DNA from 2 places in the Klebsiella sp. WP3-W18-ESBL-02 genome. Region 2 is predicted to be linked to the other one. Evidence: predicted binding sites of a transcription regulator. Region 2 holds the regulator's gene; the other holds the start of a gene.
The links. Region 2 encodes PurR, which represses purine synthesis genes. Its sites were predicted from a motif close to CANGCAAACGTTTGCNTG; they were not measured.
Positions count from the first base shown of each region.

Region 1 (10,358 bases), 2.0 Mb from region 2:
GAGATGCCAGGCGTGATCCGCGAGATTAACGGTGACTCCATCACGGTTGATTTCAACCACCCGCTGGCGGGCCATACCGTTCATTTTGATATTGAAGTACTGGAAGTCGATCCGGTACTGGAGGCGTAACATGCAGATCCTGTTGGCCAACCCACGCGGCTTTTGTGCAGGCGTTGACCGCGCTATCAGCATTGTTGAAAATGCGCTCGCCATCTATGGCGCGCCAATCTATGTTCGCCATGAAGTGGTGCATAACCGCTACGTGGTGGACAGCCTGCGCGCACGCGGCGCTATCTTTATCGAGCAGATTAGCGAAGTGCCGGACGGCGCGATCCTGATTTTCTCTGCCCACGGCGTTTCTCAGGCCGTGCGTAACGAAGCGAAAAGTCGCGACCTGACGGTCTTTGACGCGACCTGCCCGCTAGTCACCAAAGTACATATGGAAGTGGCGCGCGCCAGTCGTCGCGGCGAAGAGTCGATTCTTATCGGTCACGCCGGTCACCCGGAAGTCGAAGGCACCATGGGCCAGTACAGCAACCCGAAAGGGGGCATGTACCTCGTTGAGTCGCCGGAAGACGTACTGAAGCTGACGGTGAAAGACGAAAGCAAGCTGTCGTTTATGACCCAGACTACGCTGTCGGTGGACGATACCTCCGACGTTATTGACGCGCTGCGTGTCCGTTTCCCGAAAATCGTTGGCCCGCGTAAAGACGACATTTGCTACGCCACCACTAACCGTCAGGAGGCCGTGCGATCGCTCGCTCAGCAGGCCGACGTCGTGCTGGTCGTAGGGTCGAAAAACTCGTCGAACTCCAACCGTCTGGCTGAACTGGCGCAGCGGATGGGCAAAGCCGCCTATCTGATTGATGACGCCGCAGATATTCAGGAAGCGTGGGTGAAAGATGTGGCCTGCGTGGGCGTTACCGCCGGGGCTTCTGCGCCGGATATTCTGGTGCAGAACGTGATTGCCCGCCTGCAAGGGCTGGGCGGCGGCGAAGCCATCACCCTTGAAGGGCGTGAAGAAAACATTGTTTTCGAAGTGCCGCGCGAGCTGCGTGTGGATGTTCGTGAAGTCGAATAAATTAATCCTCCCGCAGATATGAAAAAATGCCAGGCTTAACGTCTGGCATTTTTTTAGGGAGAAATCATGCGCCTGCCTATTTTCCTGGATACCGATCCCGGTATCGACGACGCCGCAGCGATTGCCGCTGCGCTTTTTGCCCCCGAGCTGGATCTCCAGTTAATGACCACCGTAGCCGGCAACGTTTCGGTCGAAAAAACCACTCGTAACGGTCTGCAACTCCTGCACTTCTGGGGTGCCGACGTTCCGTTGGCGCAGGGGGCGGCTGCCCCGTTGGTTCGCCCGCTGCGCGACGCTGCATCGGTGCACGGCGAATCCGGCATGGAGGGCTATGACTTTGTCGAGCATAACCGTCAGCCGTTGGCAAAACCGGCGTTTCAGGCCATTCGCGATGCGCTGATGCACGCGCCGCAGCCGGTGACGCTGGTGGCGATTGGCCCGCTGACCAATATTGCGCTACTGCTGACGCAGTATCCGGAATGCCGCTTCAATATTCGTCGACTGGTGATCATGGGCGGTTCCGCCGGGCGCGGTAACTTTACCCCCAACGCCGAGTTTAATATTGCCATTGACCCGGAAGCCGCGGCGCTGGTGTTCCGCAGCGGCCTGGAGATTGTGATGTGCGGGCTGGACGTCACCAACCAGGCGCTGCTTTCGCCGGAATATCTCGCCTCTCTGCCCGCGCTGAATAAAACCGGCGCCATGCTTCACGCGCTGTTCAGCCACTACCGCAGCGGCAGCATGCAGAGCGGCCTGCGCATGCACGACCTGTGCGCGATTGCCTGGCTGGTGCGCCCCGAACTGTTTACGCTGCAAAGCTGCTTTGTGGCGGTAGAAACTCAGGGGCAATACACGGCGGGCACGACGGTGGTGGATATCGAAGGGCGATTGGGACAGCCGGCCAACGCGCAGGTGGCGCTGGCGCTGGACGTGGAGGGGTTCCGTCAGTGGGTGGCTGAAGTTTTTGCCCGTGCGCCGTAATCACTCGCCATACTGCGGCAGTTTTTCACTCAGATAATCAATCATGGCCCGCATTCTGGCGGGCATATGCTTATTGCGCGTCCACAGTAGCCACAGCTCGCCGCTGTAGTCGCTGATAAATTCCCAATCCGGCAGAACCTGCACAATCTCTCCGCTGGCGAGCGCTTCGCGGGCGGTGAACAGCGGCAGGCTGCCGATACCAAGATGATGCTTTACCGCATCCAGCCGCACGCCGGTATGGTTAGCGGCATAGCGCCCGTGGGTCTGAATCGTCTCCATGGTTTCGCCGCGCCGAAACTTCCAGCGTGAATCAGCGGGCGTCTCGCCAAGGCTGATGCAGCAATGGTCGCGCAGCGCCTGCGGGTGTTCCGGCATGCCGTGCTGGCGCAGATACTCCGGAGTGGCGCAAATAACGTGGCTGACCGGCATTAGCGGGCGGCCGTACAGGCCGGGAGAGGGCGACTGGCTGATGCGTAGCGCCAGGTCGACGCCATCGTCAATCAAATCCATATACCGGTCTTCCAGCCGCAGACAAACGTCCACCTGTGGAAAGCGCGTAAAAAATTCGGCCATGAGCGGATGGATAACAAAACGCCCCACCGCTTTGGGCACGCTGAGCGTGAGTTTCCCCTGCGCGATCTGCTGCTGGCTGCTGCCGGAGTCGAGTGCCAATTGTGCGGCGTTCAGCATCTCCTGTGCGTGCTCATACACCATTTTTCCTGTTTCACTCAGCGCCAGTTTGCGGGTGGTGCGGTGTAGCAGTTTGCTGCCGAGCGCGCGTTCAAGACGGGTAACGCTGCGGCTAATAGCCGAAGGCGTCGCGCCCGACGTTTTGGCGGCAGCAGAGAAGCTACCGTGGTCAACGATCAGCACGAAGGTGGCCAGATCGGGAAGCAGGTTTGGATTCATTTGTGCATACCAGGCAAAGATGCATTGAATGAGAGCGGGATTATCACCGTTGGTAAAGTGAATATACTCTGCTCATCAAGAGGAGAACAACCATGACCGAACGACTTTATTACACCCGCGATGATACTCAAGCGCCGGCATGCGTGCTGCGCTGCATGCCAGAAGCCGACGGCCGCTACGCCGTCGAGCTGGACCGTACGCTGTTCCATCCGCAGGGCGGCGGGCAGCCAGCGGACGCAGGCTGGATTGATGAGACGCCGGTGGAAGGCGTTGTCGCACGCGGCGACAGCGTGGCGCATATCGTATCGCAGCCGTTGCCGCTGGGGCCGGTCACTCTTCGTGTGGATGCCTCCGTCCGCCAGCAGCACGCGCGACTGCACTCCGCCGGACATCTGATTGGCCTGGCCGGAGAGCGCTGCGGCTGGCAGCCGGTGAAGGCACACCACTGGCCTGGTGAAGGACGGATCACGTTTGTGCCTGCGGCACAAAGCGCGCTGCCTGAGGCCCAGGCGCTGCTGGCGATAATCAGCGCATGGCAGTTGGCCGATCTCCCGCGCAAGGTCAGCGTAGAGGGAGAATTACGCCGGGTCGGTTTTGGCGATCTTCCCGCCTATCCTTGCGGAGGGACGCACGTTGCGCGGCTATCCGATATTGGTGAGGTAAAGATTAGCGATGTGAAAATGAAAAAAGGGCAGATGCTCGTTCACTACACGTTACTGCCCTGAAAAGTAATCACGCTAATCGATTGGTTTACGATGGCTTTGGCGTCATTTCCCCAGGCTTACGCATCATTCTGAGTGCGTTTGACTTCTTTCCTGCATCGCGGCAATGATTCATCCTGTGGGATGAATCATGTCTTTTACTGATATTCCTCTCTGTTTATCATTAAATTCTAATTATCGGCGTTTTCGGCTGGCGACCCTGTTGTGCGCTGGTTACTCTGAAAACGATTTACGCAATTTTAACAAAAGAGAATAGCTATGCATGATGCACAAATCCGCGTCGCCATTGCCGGCGCCGGTGGCCGCATGGGACGGCAGTTAATCCAGGCCGCGATGGCGATGGAAGGGGTACAACTGGGTGCGGCGCTGGAGCGTGAAGGCTCCAGCTTACTGGGCAGCGATGCCGGTGAACTGGCGGGGGCAGGGAAAGCAGGCGTCACCGTTCAGAGCAGCCTGGAAGCGGTAAAAGATGATTTTGACGTGTTTATCGACTTTACCCGTCCGGAAGGCACGTTGACGCATCTGGCTTTCTGCCGCCAGCATGGGAAGGGGATGGTGATTGGCACCACCGGGTTTGATGATGCCGGTAAACAGGCCATTCGTGATGCCTCTCAGGACATTGCTATCGTATTTGCCGCTAACTTCAGCGTTGGCGTCAACGTGATGCTGAAGCTGCTGGAGAAAGCGGCGAAGGTGATGGGCGACTATACCGATATCGAAATTATTGAAGCGCACCACCGCCACAAAGTGGATGCGCCATCAGGTACGGCACTGGCGATGGGTGAAGCGATCGCCGGGGCGCTGGATAAAGATCTGAAAGACTGCGCGGTCTACTCGCGTGAAGGTTATACCGGAGAACGCGTACCGGGCACGATTGGTTTTGCTACCGTCCGTGCGGGTGACATTGTCGGTGAACATACCGCGATGTTCGCCGATATTGGTGAACGCGTGGAGATTACGCATAAGGCTTCCAGCCGCATGACGTTTGCTAACGGTGCGGTAAGAACGGCTCTTTGGCTTAAATCAAAGAAAAATGGTCTTTTTGATATGCGTGATGTGTTGAATTTGAATGAACTATAAGTATTTATTACCCATCGTGATGTGGTTATTGTAGTCATAATTGCTTGATTACACAGGGCAATATTTTATTGCCCTTTATTTTATCTTTAATTTTATGATTTTACATTGAGATACCTGTTTTTATAGGTTATCTATCATAAATGTGTTGGTTAAATGTAAATTTTGACCATCTGGTCTACTTTTTTGCGCTCTTCTTCATGATTTAACAATCTTCCTGCTCCACAAGCGTTTTCTCCTCTTAGTTAGTTGATCATTTTGATGCCTGGAGGCGGCTTAGTTATCCAGTGGCGCAAAATAATAATAAAAATTGTCCTTTAAGGTAGACATTTGCCGAGGCTGTCACTAGAATGCCGCCGTTTGCCAGAAATTCATCGGTAAGCAGATTTGCATTGATTTGTGCCATTGTTATGAATTAATATGCAAATAAAGCGAGTAAATATTCTCTGGAGGGTGTTTTGATTAAGTCAGCGCTATTGGTTCTGGAAGACGGAACCCAGTTTTACGGTCGGGCCATAGGGGCAACGGGTTCGGCGGTTGGGGAAGTCGTTTTCAATACTTCAATGACCGGTTATCAAGAAATCCTCACTGATCCTTCCTATTCTCGCCAAATCGTCACCCTTACTTATCCCCATATCGGTAATGTCGGCACCAACGCCGCCGATGAAGAGTCCTCTCAGGTTCACGCTCAGGGTCTGGTTATTCGCGACCTGCCGCTGATTGCCAGCAACTACCGCAACACCGAAGACCTCTCTTCTTACCTCAAACGCCATAACATCGTGGCGATTGCCGATATCGATACGCGTAAGCTGACGCGACTGCTGCGCGAGAAGGGCGCTCAGAACGGCTGCATCATCGCGGGTGACCACCTCGATGCCGCGCTGGCGCTGGAAAACGCCAAAGCGTTCCCGGGCCTCAACGGTATGGACCTGGCAAAAGAAGTGACCACGGCTGAATCCTACAGCTGGACGCAGGGTAGCTGGACGCTGGCGGGTGACCTGCCGGAAGCCAGGTCCGAAGAAGAGCTGCCGTTCCACGTCGTTGCCTACGATTTTGGCGCGAAGCGCAACATCCTGCGTATGCTGGTTGACCGCGGCTGCCGCCTGACGGTGGTGCCGGCGAAAACCTCCGCTGAAGAAGTGCTGGCGATGAATCCAGACGGCGTGTTCCTGTCTAACGGCCCTGGCGACCCGGCACCGTGCGACTACGCCATCGACGCGATTGAAAAATTCCTCCAGACCAACGTTCCGGTGTTTGGCATCTGCCTCGGCCATCAGCTGCTGGCGCTGGCGAGCGGTGCGAAGACTATCAAAATGAAGTTTGGTCACCACGGTGGTAACCACCCGGTGAAAGACCTGGATAAGAACGTGGTGATGATCACCGCGCAGAACCACGGCTTTGCGGTTGATGAAGACTCGTTGCCAGCCAACCTGCGCGTGACCCACAAATCTCTGTTCGACGGTACCCTGCAGGGGATTCACCGTACCGATAAACCGGCGTTCAGCTTCCAGGGCCACCCAGAGGCGAGCCCAGGCCCGCACGATGCGGCACCGCTGTTCGACCACTTTATCGAGCTTATTGAGCAATACCGTCAGTCCGCGAAATAATCAGGAGTAATAAGAGCCATGCCAAAACGTACAGACATAAAAAGTATCCTGATTCTGGGCGCGGGCCCGATTGTTATCGGTCAGGCGTGTGAGTTTGACTACTCCGGTGCCCAGGCGTGTAAAGCGCTGCGCGAAGAGGGCTACCGCGTCATTCTGGTGAACTCCAACCCGGCCACCATCATGACCGACCCGGAAATGGCCGATGCCACCTACATCGAGCCGATTCACTGGGAAGTGGTGCGTAAAATCATCGAAAAAGAGCGCCCGGATGCGGTGCTGCCGACCATGGGCGGCCAGACCGCGCTGAACTGTGCGCTGGAGCTGGAGCGTCAGGGCGTGCTGGAAGAGTTCGGCGTGACCATGATTGGTGCTACCGCTGATGCGATTGATAAAGCAGAAGACCGTCGCCGTTTCGACGTCGCGATGAAGAAAATCGGCCTCGACACCGCGCGTTCCGGTATCGCGCACACCATGGAAGAGGCGCTGGCGGTTGCCGCTGACGTCGGCTTCCCATGCATCATCCGTCCAAGCTTCACCATGGGCGGCACCGGTGGCGGTATCGCCTACAACCGCGAAGAGTTCGAAGAAATCTGTGAACGCGGTCTGGATCTCTCGCCAACCAACGAGCTGCTGATTGATGAATCGCTGATCGGCTGGAAAGAGTACGAGATGGAAGTGGTGCGTGATAAAAACGACAACTGCATCATCGTCTGCTCTATCGAAAACTTCGATGCGATGGGCATCCACACCGGTGACTCCATCACCGTGGCGCCAGCGCAGACCCTGACCGACAAAGAATACCAAATCATGCGTAACGCCTCGATGGCGGTACTGCGTGAAATCGGCGTAGAAACCGGCGGTTCTAACGTGCAGTTCTCGGTGAACCCGAAAGACGGTCGCCTGATTGTTATCGAAATGAACCCGCGCGTATCCCGCTCCTCGGCGCTGGCCTCGAAAGCGACCGGCTTCCCGATTGCTAAAGTGGCTGCCAAGCTGGCAGTGGGTTACACCCTCGATGAACTGATGAACGACATCACCGGCGGCCGTACCCCGGCTTCCTTCGAGCCGTCCATCGACTACGTTGTGACGAAGATTCCACGCTTCAACTTCGAGAAATTCGTTGGCGCTAACGACCGTCTGACCACGCAGATGAAATCTGTCGGTGAAGTGATGGCGATTGGCCGCACGCAGCAGGAATCCCTGCAGAAAGCGCTGCGCGGTCTGGAAGTGGGCGCGACCGGCTTCGACCCGAAAGTGAGCCTCGATGACCCTGAAGCGCTGACCAAAATCCGCCGCGAACTGAAAGACGCAGGCGCTGAGCGTATCTGGTACATCGCCGATGCCTTCCGCGCGGGCCTCTCTGTCGATGGCGTGTTTAACCTGACCAACATCGACCGCTGGTTCCTGGTACAGATTGAAGAGCTGGTGCGTCTGGAAGAGAAAGTGGCGGAAGTGGGTATCAACGGCCTCGACGCTGACTTCCTGTTCCACCTGAAACGCAAAGGCTTTGCCGATGCGCGTCTGGCAAAACTGGCGGGCGTCCGCGAAGCGGAAATCCGCAAGCTGCGTGACCAGTACAACCTGCACCCGGTCTACAAGCGTGTGGACACCTGTGCGGCGGAATTTGCTACCGACACCGCTTACATGTACTCCACCTATGAAGAAGAGTGCGAGTCCAATCCTTCCGTAGACCGCGATAAAATCATGGTCCTCGGCGGCGGCCCGAACCGTATCGGTCAGGGTATCGAATTTGACTACTGCTGCGTACACGCCTCGCTGGCGCTGCGTGAAGACGGTTACGAGACCATCATGGTCAACTGTAACCCGGAAACCGTCTCTACCGACTATGACACTTCCGACCGCCTGTACTTCGAGCCGGTAACCCTGGAAGACGTGCTGGAAATCGTGCGCATCGAGAAGCCGAAGGGCGTTATCGTACAGTACGGCGGCCAGACCCCGCTGAAGCTGGCGCGTGAACTGGAAGCCGCAGGCGTACCGGTGATCGGCACCAGCCCGGATGCTATCGACCGCGCAGAAGACCGTGAGCGCTTCCAGCATGCGGTTGACCGTCTGAAGCTGAAACAGCCAGCCAACGCCACCGTGACCGCGATTGAACAAGCGGTTGAGAAGGCAAAAGAGATTGGCTACCCGCTGGTGGTGCGTCCGTCCTACGTTCTCGGCGGCCGTGCGATGGAAATCGTCTACGACGAAGCTGACCTTAAGCGCTACTTCCAGACCGCCGTCAGCGTTTCCAACGACGCGCCGGTGCTGCTGGACCGCTTCCTGGACGATGCGATTGAAGTCGACGTCGACGCCATCTGCGACGGCGAAATGGTGCTGATTGGCGGCATCATGGAGCACATCGAGCAGGCTGGCGTTCACTCCGGTGACTCCGCGTGTTCCCTGCCAGCCTACACGCTGAGCCAGGAAATTCAGAACGTGATGCGTGAGCAGGTGCAGAAGCTGGCCTTCGAGCTGCAGGTTCGCGGCCTGATGAACGTGCAGTTCGCGGTGAAAGACAACGAAGTCTACCTGATTGAAGTCAACCCGCGTGCGGCGCGTACCGTACCGTTCGTCTCCAAAGCGACCGGCGTACCGCTGGCGAAAGTGGCGGCGCGCGTGATGGCAGGGAAAACCCTGAAGCAGCAGGGCGTGACCGAAGAAATCATCCCACCGTACTACTCGGTGAAAGAAGTGGTGCTGCCGTTCAACAAATTCCCAGGCGTTGACCCACTGTTAGGGCCAGAAATGCGCTCTACCGGGGAAGTGATGGGCGTAGGCCGTACCTTCGCGGAAGCGTTCGCTAAGGCTCAACTCGGCAGTAACTCCACCATGAAGAAACAGGGCCGTGCGCTGCTCTCCGTTCGCGAAGGCGACAAAGAGCGCGTGGTTGACCTGGCCGCTAAGCTGCTGAAACAGGGCTTCGAGCTGGATGCAACCCACGGTACCGCGATTGTACTGGGTGAAGCGGGTATCAACCCGCGCCTGGTGAACAAGGTGCATGAAGGTCGTCCGCACATTCAGGACCGTATCAAGAATGGCGAATACACCTACATCATCAACACCACCGCAGGTCGTCAGGCGATTGAAGACTCCAAGCTGATTCGCCGCAGCGCGCTGCAGTACAAGGTGCATTACGACACTACCCTGAACGGCGGCTTCGCGACGGCAATGGCGCTGAATGCGGACGCTAAAGACAAAGTCACTTCCGTACAGGAAATGCACGCGCAGATTAAAAAATAAGTGCGAGCAATAAAATAAAACGCCGGGCAGATGCCCGGCGTTTTTGTTTTTATATCCTGGTTACTGTTCCGTTGCTGGCATCGCCGCGGTGGTCTGCTGCGACTTACTGGCCTGCTCTTCGCGGAATTTCAGGTTATCCCAGATGCGGAAGAACGGGTAATACATCACCAGCGAAATCCCGAGGTTGACGATTTGCAGCACCGAACCGGAGATATGCCCGCCGGTCGCCAGGTATCCACTGACCACAATCGGCGTCGTGAACGGTAGCGCAATTCCGGCCGGTTTGGCCACTAAACCGGTGGTCATCGCCACGTAGGAGACAATCACCAGCACCACCGGCGTCAGGATAAACGGCACCACCAGGTACGGGTTCATCACAATCGGAATACCGAATACCATCGGCTCGCTGATGTTAAACAGGCTGCCCGGTGCGGCAATTTTACCGAGCTGCTTCATCTGCACGCTGCGGCTGCGCAGGATCATAAAGATAACCAGCCCTAACAGCGCCCCGGTACCACCCGGCGCAATCCACAGGTCGTAGAACTGCTGGGTGATAATGTGGGGAATTGGCAGGCCGTTCTGGAACGCTTCCAGGTTTTCGGACATGTTGCTGAGCCAGACCGGGCGGATAAACACCAGCACGATGGTGTCGCCGTGCAGGCCGAGCATCCACAGAATGCCAATCAGCAGCACTGAAATAATCATCCCCGGCAGCGAGCCGCCGACGTGGCTCATCGG
Region 1 covers NZ_AP021972.1:4,308,013-4,318,370, reverse strand. Annotated here, with positions in the region: gene fkpB (FKBP-type peptidyl-prolyl cis-trans isomerase) at 1-129, shown strand, start outside; gene ispH (4-hydroxy-3-methylbut-2-enyl diphosphate reductase) at 131-1,081, shown strand; gene rihC (ribonucleoside hydrolase RihC) at 1,148-2,062, shown strand; gene H7R56_RS20810 (LysR family transcriptional regulator) at 2,063-2,971, opposite strand; gene H7R56_RS20805 (alanyl-tRNA editing protein) at 3,064-3,696, shown strand; gene dapB (4-hydroxy-tetrahydrodipicolinate reductase) at 3,952-4,773, shown strand; gene carA (glutamine-hydrolyzing carbamoyl-phosphate synthase small subunit) at 5,229-6,377, shown strand; gene carB (carbamoyl-phosphate synthase large subunit) at 6,396-9,620, shown strand; gene celB (PTS cellobiose transporter subunit IIC) at 9,681-10,358, opposite strand, start outside.
Region 1: a site for PurR is predicted at 5,120-5,137, ahead of carA (glutamine-hydrolyzing carbamoyl-phosphate synthase small subunit). Genes of this name have one in related genera too.

Region 2 (10,358 bases):
CGATGCCTTCCGTGAGAAAGTACGCGCACGTTTCCATGGCCCCATCATTGGTGCGGGTGCCTATACGCCAGAAAAAGCCGAGGAGCTGATTGAAAAAGGGCTGATTGACGCCGTTGCTTTTGGCCGCGCTTATATTGCCAACCCGGATCTGGTCGCTCGCCTGCAGCACAAAGCCGAGCTGAACCCACAACGCCCGGAAAGCTTCTACGGCGGCGACGCGGAAGGCTACACCGATTACCCAACCCTGTGATCCTGCATTGATAGCGGCGGCCTTCCGCCGCTATACTAGTCAGATTATTCATAAGTAAGGACGAGGGATATCATGCGTTTACTGCATACCATGCTGCGCGTCGGCGACCTGCAACGCTCCATTGATTTTTACACCAAGGTGCTGGGCATGAAGCTGCTGCGCACCAGCGAAAACACCGAGTACAAATACTCGCTGGCCTTTGTGGGCTACGGTGACGAACGTGATGAAGCGGTGATCGAGCTGACCTATAACTGGGGCGTAGACAAATACGACCTGGGCAACGCATACGGTCATATCGCGCTGAGCGTTGATAACGCTGCCGAAGCCTGCGACCGTATTCGTCAGAACGGCGGCAACGTCACTCGTGAAGCCGGCCCGGTAAAAGGCGGCACCACGGTGATTGCGTTTGTTGAAGATCCGGACGGTTACAAAATCGAACTGATCGAAGAAAAAGATGCCGGCAAAGGTCTCGGCAACTGATTTTCTGCGGGTGCTTTTAGCACCCGTTTTTTCCCCCTGCCTTTCCAAGCCGCGGCAAAATTTGCCATAATGCGCGCTACTTTTTCTGAGTTAAGAGATTCTGATGTCCGACAATGCGCAACTTAATGGTCTATGCGACCGTTTTCGTGGGTTTTATCCCGTGGTGATTGATGTTGAAACCGCCGGATTCAATGCCAAAACGGATGCCCTGCTCGAAATAGCGGCAATTACGTTGAAAATGGATGAGCAAGGCTGGCTGATGCCGGACAACACGTTACATTTCCACGTTGAACCGTTTGAGGGAGCGAACCTCGAGCCGGAGGCGCTGGCGTTTAACGGGATCGATCCGAATAACCCGCTGCGTGGCGCGGTCAGCGAATACGATGCGTTGCACGCCATCTTCAAAATGGTACGCAAGGGTATTAAAGATAGCGACTGTAACCGCGCGATTATGGTGGCCCACAACGCGACGTTCGATCATAGCTTTATGATGGCTGCCGCCGAGCGTGCATCGCTGAAACGCAACCCTTTCCATCCATTCGTGACCTTCGACACCGCCGCGCTGAGCGGGCTGGCGTTGGGACAGACGGTTTTATCGAAAGCCTGCGCTGCGGCAGGTATGAATTTCGACAGCAGCCAGGCCCACTCTGCCCTGTACGATACCGAGCAGACCGCCATTCTGTTCTGCGAGATCGTCAACCGCTGGAAACGTCTGGGCGGCTGGCCGCTGCCCGTCGTTGCGGAATAACGCAAAAAAAAGCGACCTGACGGTCGCTTTTTTATTTCTGCATAGCACTCCCCGATGCCGCGCAACGCGCCATCGGGATTGAAGATTTATTCCGCTTTTGGCTCTTCCGCTTTATACTTCGCCGCGGTTTCTTTGATCAGCGGCTGCAGTTCGCCACGCTGATACATTTCAATGATGATATCGCAGCCGCCAACCAGCTCGCCGTCAACCCACAGCTGCGGGAAGGTCGGCCAGTTTGCATATTTTGGCAGTTCGGCACGGATGTCCGGATTCTGCAGGATATCAACATAAGCAAAGCGTTCGCCGCAGGCAGACAGCGCCTGAACGGCCTGCGCAGAGAAACCGCAGCTTGGCAGCTTCGGGGAGCCTTTCATGTACAGCAGGATCGGGTTCTCAGCGATCTGGCGCTGAATTTTTTCAATTGTTTCGCTCATTGTCTTGCTTCCTCAAACTTCTTTTTACGGCAGTAGTCCACCATTGTAACGTTTTGCGGCCTGAACAGAAAATAACATTTTATTCACGCCTTATTATTTTATCCTCTGCGCATTGAAGTTGCCTTATAAATATGTGTTTATCGGCAGCTGGATGAAAAACCTGCTCATTTTTTAGCTCAAGCTGTATCAAATGATGTTTTTTTTTGCACTTGCTAACGAAACAGCGTTTTGGGATGAAAAACACTATTAACATTTCGTGTTTTTATGGATTAGAATCGTTGGGTTTTGTAAACCATACCCAGGCAAGGATATTTAGCCTGCATACTCAGAGGGTTGTTCAGTGGCGCAGATAAAAAAATGGTCGATCACGCTCTGTGCATTGTTGTTTACATCGTTATCGTTCACGCCGTTGGCGCATGCAACAGGGCATGCCAAAACACCGACGGCGCAAAAATCACTTCCCGTTAAGGGCAGTGAACGCAAGAAAAAGAATACGGTCAGCAAATCAACCAGCAAGAAAAAAACCAGCACCGTCGCGAAGAACAAAACCGCACCCGCGGTCAGCAAAGCGAAAAAGGCCGCTACCCCTTCACGTAAAACGGTCGCCAGCAAAACCCGCAAAGCCAGCGCGGTAAAAACCGCCAGCGTCGTGACAACCTGCAAGGCGACCCGCAAAGGGCATAAAAAAACCTGTACCACCAGCAAAGTAGAAAGTCAGCCCACCACCATCGCCCAGGCGCATAAAGTTCGCGTGCAGAAAGCGCAAAAAACCGCCATGAACAAACTGATGGGCCAGTTGGGTAAACCCTACCGCTGGGGCGGCAACTCGCCGCGTACCGGTTTCGATTGCAGCGGTCTGGTTTACTATGCTTATAAAGATCTGGTGAATATCCGTATTCCACGTACCGCTAACGAAATGTACCACCTGCGCGATGCCCGCCCGGTTGACCGCAGCGAGCTGGAAAGCGGTGATTTAGTCTTCTTCCGGACCCAGGGTCGCGGCACTGCCGATCACGTCGGCGTGTATGTTGGTAACGGTAAATTTATCCAGTCGCCTCGCACCGGTCAGGACATCCGCATTACCTCGCTGAGCGAAGACTACTGGGTACGCCACTATGTCGGCGCCCGTCGCGTGGTAACCCCGAAGACGATTCGTTAATTACTTACCCCGTTTGTTAATAAACGGGGTAAGCTTATCTTTTATCTCACCTTTTAATTTGCTACTCTATCCCCACTCAATACAAGGTTATTGAGAGTAAAAATAATAAAAGGAGAGTAGCAATGTCGTTCGAATTACCTGCATTACCGTATGCCAAAGACGCCCTGGTTCCGCATATTTCTGTGGAAACGCTTGAGTATCATTATGGTAAACACCACCAGACTTACGTCACCAACCTGAACAACCTGATCAAAGGCACCGCCTTTGAGGGTAAAACGCTCGAAGAGATCGTACGCACCTCTGAAGGCGGCGTGTTCAATAACGCGGCTCAGGTCTGGAACCACACCTTCTACTGGAACTGCCTGGCGCCGAACGCCGGTGGCGAACCGACCGGTGCCGTTGCAGAAGCGATTAACAAATCCTTCGGCAGCTTCGCCGACTTCAAAGCCCAGTTTACCGATGCCGCAGTGAAAAACTTCGGCGCAGGCTGGACCTGGCTTGTGAAGAAAGCTGACGGTTCTCTGGCCATCGTATCCACGTCTAACGCCGGCACCCCGCTGACCACCGACGCGAAGCCGCTGTTGACCGTCGACGTGTGGGAACATGCTTACTATATTGACTACCGCAACGCCCGCCCTAACTACCTGGAGCACTTCTGGGCTCTGGTGAACTGGGCGTTCGTGGCTGAAAATCTGGCTGCGTAAGCACAAAAAACCCGGCGTTGCCATGCTTCGCCGGGTGATATGCCATCGCGCAGAAGGCTTGCCTTCTGCGTTTTTTTTACTCGCTGACCAGCGCCTGCGCACCACGGCGACGGCCGCTGAAGAACACGACCGCCAGCGCCAGCGCAGCAACGATCGCCCCCATCACCGGTACAAAGCTGTAGCCCAGCCCGCCCGATATAACCGCACCGCCGGCCACGGCCCCCAGCGCATTACCGAGGTTAAACGCGCCAATATTCACCGACGACGAAAGCCCCGGCGCTTCGTGTGCTACCCGCATCACGCGCATCTGTAGCGGCGGCACCACGGCAAACGTTGCCGCGCCCCACACCACCATGCTAAACGCCGCCCCCACCTGGCTCTGCGCCAGCCAGGGAATGGCCAGCATAATGGCCATCAGCAGCAGCAAGAAACCTTTGAGCGTACCGCTAACCGAGCGGTCAGCAAATTTGCCGCCAAGGAAGTTGCCAATAGAGAAGCCAACGCCAATCAATACCAGCATCAACGTAATAAATCCCGGCGTGGCGTGCGTCAGGGTCCGCAATACCGGCGAAATGTAGGTATAAAGCGTAAACATCGCACCAGCGCCGAGCACGGTGGTCAGTAAGGCAGAAAGTACCTGTGGGCGCACCAGTACCGCCAGCTCACGCTTAACGTCCGGTTTTTCCCCTGCCCCACCCTTCGGCAGCGACAGCCACAGCCCCGCCATGGCGACAATCCCAAGGCCAGCGGTCGCCAGGAACGACATGCGCCAGCCAATGGTTTCACCCAGCCAGGTCGCCGCCGGAACGCCGCCGATATTGGCAATTGTCAGGCCCATAAACATGGTCGCTACCGCGCTCGCCTGCTTATGCTTCGGCACAACGCTCGCGGCAACCACCGACCCCAGACCAAAGAACGCGCCGTGGTTGAGGCTGGTAATAATGCGCGACAGCATCAGCGTGGTGTAGTCAGGCGAGATAGCCGACAGCACGTTACCAAGGGTAAAAATCGCCATCAGGAAAATCAGCGCATTGCGCCGCGCGCGATGAGACAACAGCAGCGTCATCAGCGGGGCCCCGACCATCACGCCCACGGCGTAGGCGCTGATCAACATTCCAGCGGCGGGAATAGAGACGTCAACGCCCTTCGCAATGACCGGCAGCAGCCCCATGGGCGAAAATTCGGTGGTCCCTATGCCAAAGGCGCCAATCGCCAGGGCAAGCAGGGGATAATTGACTTTCATGCAAAAACTCCGGTTGGCCGCGCACAGCTGGCGGCATGACAACATAGGGCAAAAGCATGACATCAATCACAGAAAATCAGAAGTGTACAAAACAGCAAAAGATTATTGCTAATTTGATAACAATTGACGGGAGGGAGCGAACTCCCTCACCGGAGGAATTAATGCAATACGGCGGTCAGTGCAGCGGCAACAATGAGCGCAAGCGTAATAATGGTAGTGGTGAGCGACAGCTTAAGTTCGGTACTCATCAATTTTTCTCCTTTTTATTGCCACAGTGAAACTGAGCTTACTCATTTTTGCACAGATAATCGTAAAAATCTTCACAGATTTAGCAGGATGTTGTTTTTTGCTCTTCCACTTTGCGTCGGGATACGTCAAAATTCGACGCTTATTTATAAGCGTACCGGCCATTGACCCCCTCCTGTCGTCCTGTATCGTTTTCCCGGCGAATCGCAATTCACAAAATTGCGTCAGGGTGTGTGAAGGCAAACGTTTTCCTTTCGATTTTTTCAGGGGCAGGCCAGGGTCTGGAGTGAGATGGAATGGCAACAATTAAAGATGTAGCGAAGCGCGCAAACGTTTCCACTACAACCGTATCACATGTAATTAACAAAACGCGTTTTGTCGCCGAAGAGACGCGTGAAGCGGTCTGGGCGGCGATTAAAGAACTGCACTACTCGCCGAGCGCCGTTGCCCGCAGCCTGAAGGTCAACCACACCAAATCCATTGGTTTGCTGGCCACCAGCAGTGAAGCAGCCTATTTTGCCGAAATTATTGAGGCCGTAGAGAAAAACTGCTTCCAGAAAGGGTATACCCTGATCCTCGGCAACGCGTGGAACAATCTTGAGAAGCAGCGCGCGTACCTGTCAATGATGGCGCAAAAGCGCGTCGACGGTCTGCTGGTCATGTGCTCAGAATACCCGGAGTCACTGCTCTCCATGCTGGAAGAGTATCGTCACATTCCAATGGTGGTGATGGACTGGGGCGAAGCCAAAGCCGATTTTACCGACTCGGTTATCGATAACGCCTTCGAAGGCGGTTATATGGCGGGCCGCTATCTGATCGAACGCGGCCATCGCGATATCGGCGTGATCCCGGGCCCGCTGGAGCGCAATACCGGCGCAGGCCGTCTGGCAGGCTTTATGAAAGCGATGGAAGAAGCGCAGATTAACGTACCGGCAAACTGGATTGTTCAGGGCGACTTTGAACCAGAATCCGGCTACCGGGCGATGCAGCAGATTCTGTCCCAGCACCCGCGCCCAACCGCCATCTTCTGCGGCGGCGATATTATGGCCATGGGCGCACTGTGTGCCGCCGATGAAATGGGGCTGCGCGTGCCGCAGGATATTTCGCTGATCGGGTATGATAACGTGCGTAACTCACGTTTCTTCACCCCCGCGCTGACCACTATCCATCAGCCGAAGGACTCGCTTGGCGAAACGGCCTTTAACATGCTGATGGATCGCATCGTCAGCAAGCGCGAAGAGTCACAGTCAATTGAGGTGCACCCGCGCCTGATTGAGCGTCGTTCTGTGGCCGACGGTCCATATCGCGACTACCGCCGTTAATCGCGTTCTGCGAGCGCCCTATACGGGCGTTCGCAGCCACTCCTCGTTCAGCGTCTCACTATCCCCCAGATACTCCAGCAGCCAGCTTAATGCCGGTGACGCTTCACTTTGCTGCCACGTGAGGCAACAGGCGGCATCCGGGAACGGGTTCTCCAGCGTCAGTGCGACCCACTCTCCGCTCTCCAGCCATGGCTGAGCCAGATGCCCCGGCACCATCGCCGCACATAAGCCGGCGGAAATACAGGTTTCTGACGACGCCCAATCCGGCACCACCACGCGTTTTTGGTTATCCAGCAGCCAGGTCGTACGCTTAGGCAGCGAACGTGAGGTATCCTCGCGCACCAGTGACGGCCAGTTGCGCAGTACATCATCGCTGAGCGGCCCATCCAGACGCGCCAGCGGATGTGCGCTGGACACCACGCAGTGCCAGTTGAGCATTCCCATATCCCTAAAAGCAAAGCGCCCCCCGACCGGAATCGCCTGCGTGGCGCCAATCGCCAGCTCGACGCGGCCGTCCGCCAGCGCATCCCATACGCCGTTAAAGACTTCCTGGTAAACAATCAGCTCAACGTCGCTAAAGTGACGGTAAAAATCGACGATCAGCTGGCGCGTACGCTGTGGCTTAACAATATTATCAACGGCAATCGCCAACTGGCCACGCCAGCCGTTGGCAATCTGCTGGCACTGCTGGCGGGTGATCTGCATTTTTTTGATAACAGACCGCCCTTCTTTCAGGAACCATGCCCCGGCAGGCGTTAATTCCACGTCGCGATGACGGCGTTCAAACAGCGGTACAGCCAGCCACTCTTCCAGCTGTCGTACCGTATAGCTTACCGCAGAAGGCACACGATGCAGTTCCTGCGCGGCGGCGCTAAAGCTACCGTTACGCGCTACCGCATCAACGACTTCAAGAGAATATTCAGACCACATTTTCTGCCTGCAAAAAATTTGAATCCATGGCTCAAATATTAGCGTTTCACAACCCTGAATGCACTCTCTACACTCGGCGGCAAGGTTAATATCAGATAATAAAGGGCAATTTATGCAACCTGGGAAAGGATTTTTAGTCTGGCTCGCGGGGCTGAGCGTGCTGGGTTTTCTGGCCACCGACATGTACCTGCCTGCTTTTGCTGCCATTCAGCAAGACCTGCAAACGCCGGCCTCGGCGGTCAGCGCCAGCCTGAGTTTGTTCCTGGCCGGCTTCGCCGTCGCGCAGCTGCTGTGGGGGCCGCTGTCTGACCGCTATGGCCGCAAACCCATTCTGCTGGCGGGCTTAACCATTTTCGCCGTGGGCTGTCTGGGGATGCTGTGGGTCCGTGACGGCACTACCCTGCTGGTGCTGCGCTTTGTGCAGGCGGTCGGTGTATGCGCCGCAGCCGTTACCTGGCAGGCAATGGTCACCGACTACTATCCGGCCCAGCGTACTAACCGCATTTTCGCAACCATCATGCCGCTCGTCGGGCTGTCACCCGCGCTGGCACCGCTGCTTGGCAGCTGGCTCCTGGTCCACTTTGACTGGCAGGCCATCTTTGCGACGCTGTTTATTATCACGCTGGTGCTGATGCTGCCGGCTTTTCGTCTCAAGCCCGCGCACAAAAAGCACGCCGTCAACGGAGAAAAGCTGACGTTTATGCGCCTGCTGCGCAGTAAAGACTATCGCGGTAACGTACTTATCTACGCCGCCTGCTCCGCCAGCTTCTTTGCCTGGTTGACCGGCTCGCCGTTTATCCTGCACGAAATGGGCTATAGCCCGACCGTCATTGGCCTGAGCTATGTGCCGCAGACAATCGCGTTCCTGATTGGTGGCTACGGTTGTCGCGCCGCACTGCAAAAATGGCAGGGTTCACAGCTGCTGCCATGGCTGCTTGTCGGGTTCGCACTGAGCGTCGTGGGAACCTGGGCCGTCGGCCTGGCCCGGGATGTGTCGCTGAGCGCACTGCTGATTCCGTTCTGCGTGATGGCCACCGCTAACGGCGCTATCTATCCGATCGTCGTGGCACAGGCGCTGAAGCCGTTCCCACAGGCCACCGGTCGCGCGGCGGCGTTGCAAAATACGCTTCAGCTCGGTCTGTGCTTCCTGGCCAGCCTGGCGGTATCGACACTGATTGCGACTCCGCTGCTTACCACTACCAGCGTGATGCTGGTAACCGTAGTGCTGGCCGGTATCGGTTACGGCATGCAGCGCGCCGCCCGTCGCGCCGAACGCCAGGCTGACGCCGCTGCGTCCCACGTCTGAATATTCCTCGCATCAATACCTCCATAAATGATTAGGGCGCTAAGTTTTTTTGTTGAATCAAGGCACTTAGCGTCCTATACTGGATCGGCATCACATAATTAGTATACATTGAACTTATTATGCGGGAGCAGGACGGCTTCCCCTTAAACCACGGATTGGCTTTCGGCAAGGGGTTCTTCCCTTCCTCTGTGCTACGTCGGATAGCAGGCTCACGAATTTTTCGTGACATTTCTCACAAACCAGAAAAAAGCGTCTACGCTGTTTTAAGGTTCTGATCATCAGGTCGGGATGGAGAAGCTATGAGCTCATCGTGTATAGAAGAAGTAAGCGTACCGGATGACGACTGGTATCGTATCGTTAGCGAGCTGCTAAACCGAGCAGGCATTGAAATTAACGGCAATGCCTCCTGCGATATTCAGGTTAAAAATCCGCGTCTTTTTAAACGAGTTTTACAGGAAGGTTCGCTGGGTCTTGGCGAAAGCTATATGGACGGTTGGTGGGAATGCGATCGTCTGGATATCTTCTTCGACAAGGTACTGCGCGCCGGACTTGAAAACCAACTCCCCCATCATTTCAAAGATACGCTGCGCGTGGCCGGTGCGCGTTTGTTTAACCTCCAGAGCCGCAGACGCGCCTGGCAGGTGGGCAAAGAGCACTACGACCTCGGCAACGATCTCTTTAGCCGCATGCTCGACCCTTTCATGCAATACTCCTGCGGCTACTGGAAAGAGGCTGAAAACCTCGAGCAAGCCCAGCAGGCCAAGCTTGAGCTTATCTGCCAGAAGCTGCAGCTGGCGCCGGGAATGCGCGTGCTGGATATCGGCTGCGGATGGGGTGGCCTGGCAGCCTATATGGCGAAAAACTACGGCGTGACCGTCAAGGGCGTCACCATTTCCGCTGAACAGCAGAAGATGGCGCAGGCGCGTTGTGAAGGGCTGGACGTTGAGATTTTGCTCCAGGACTACCGCGACTTAAACGATCAGTTCGACCGCATCGTGTCCGTCGGCATGTTTGAGCACGTTGGGCCAAAAAACTACGACACCTATTTCTCCGTCGTTGACCGCAATCTCAAGCCCGATGGGTTGTTTTTACTGCACACCATTGGTTCGAAAAGAACCGACAACAATGTCGATCCGTGGATCAACAAATACATCTTTCCGAATGGCTGTTTACCGTCCGTGCGCCAGATTGCCGTCGCCAGCGAACCACACTTCGTGATGGAAGACTGGCACAACTTTGGTGCCGACTACGATACCACGCTCATGGCCTGGCATAGCCGTTTCCTCGCCAGCTGGCCGGAAATCGCCGACAATTATTCTGAACGATTCAAACGCATGTTCAGCTACTATCTTAACGCCTGTGCGGGAGCCTTCCGTGCGCGTGATATTCAGCTGTGGCAGGTTATGTTCTCCCGTGGGGTTGAACAAGGTCTGCGCGTCGCGCGGTAATCCGGCATTGACGCCTGCGCCACCCGGCGCAGGCGTTTTCCGTTATTCTGCTACCGCCTGCGCGGCAGCCTCTTTCGCGGCCATCACG
Region 2 covers NZ_AP021972.1:2,351,410-2,361,767, reverse strand. Annotated here, with positions in the region: gene H7R56_RS11175 (alkene reductase) at 1-250, shown strand, start outside; gene gloA (lactoylglutathione lyase) at 323-730, shown strand; gene rnt (ribonuclease T) at 834-1,478, shown strand; gene grxD (monothiol glutaredoxin 4) at 1,565-1,912, opposite strand; gene H7R56_RS11155 (C40 family peptidase) at 2,253-3,071, shown strand; gene sodB (superoxide dismutase [Fe]) at 3,194-3,775, shown strand; gene H7R56_RS11145 (MFS transporter) at 3,852-5,018, opposite strand; gene H7R56_RS11140 (cytochrome bd-I oxidase subunit CydH) at 5,177-5,266, opposite strand; gene purR (HTH-type transcriptional repressor PurR) at 5,561-6,586, shown strand; gene punR (DNA-binding transcriptional activator PunR) at 6,605-7,516, opposite strand; gene punC (purine nucleoside transporter PunC) at 7,629-8,822, shown strand; gene cfa (cyclopropane fatty acyl phospholipid synthase) at 9,122-10,270, shown strand; gene H7R56_RS11115 (riboflavin synthase subunit alpha) at 10,313-10,358, opposite strand, start outside.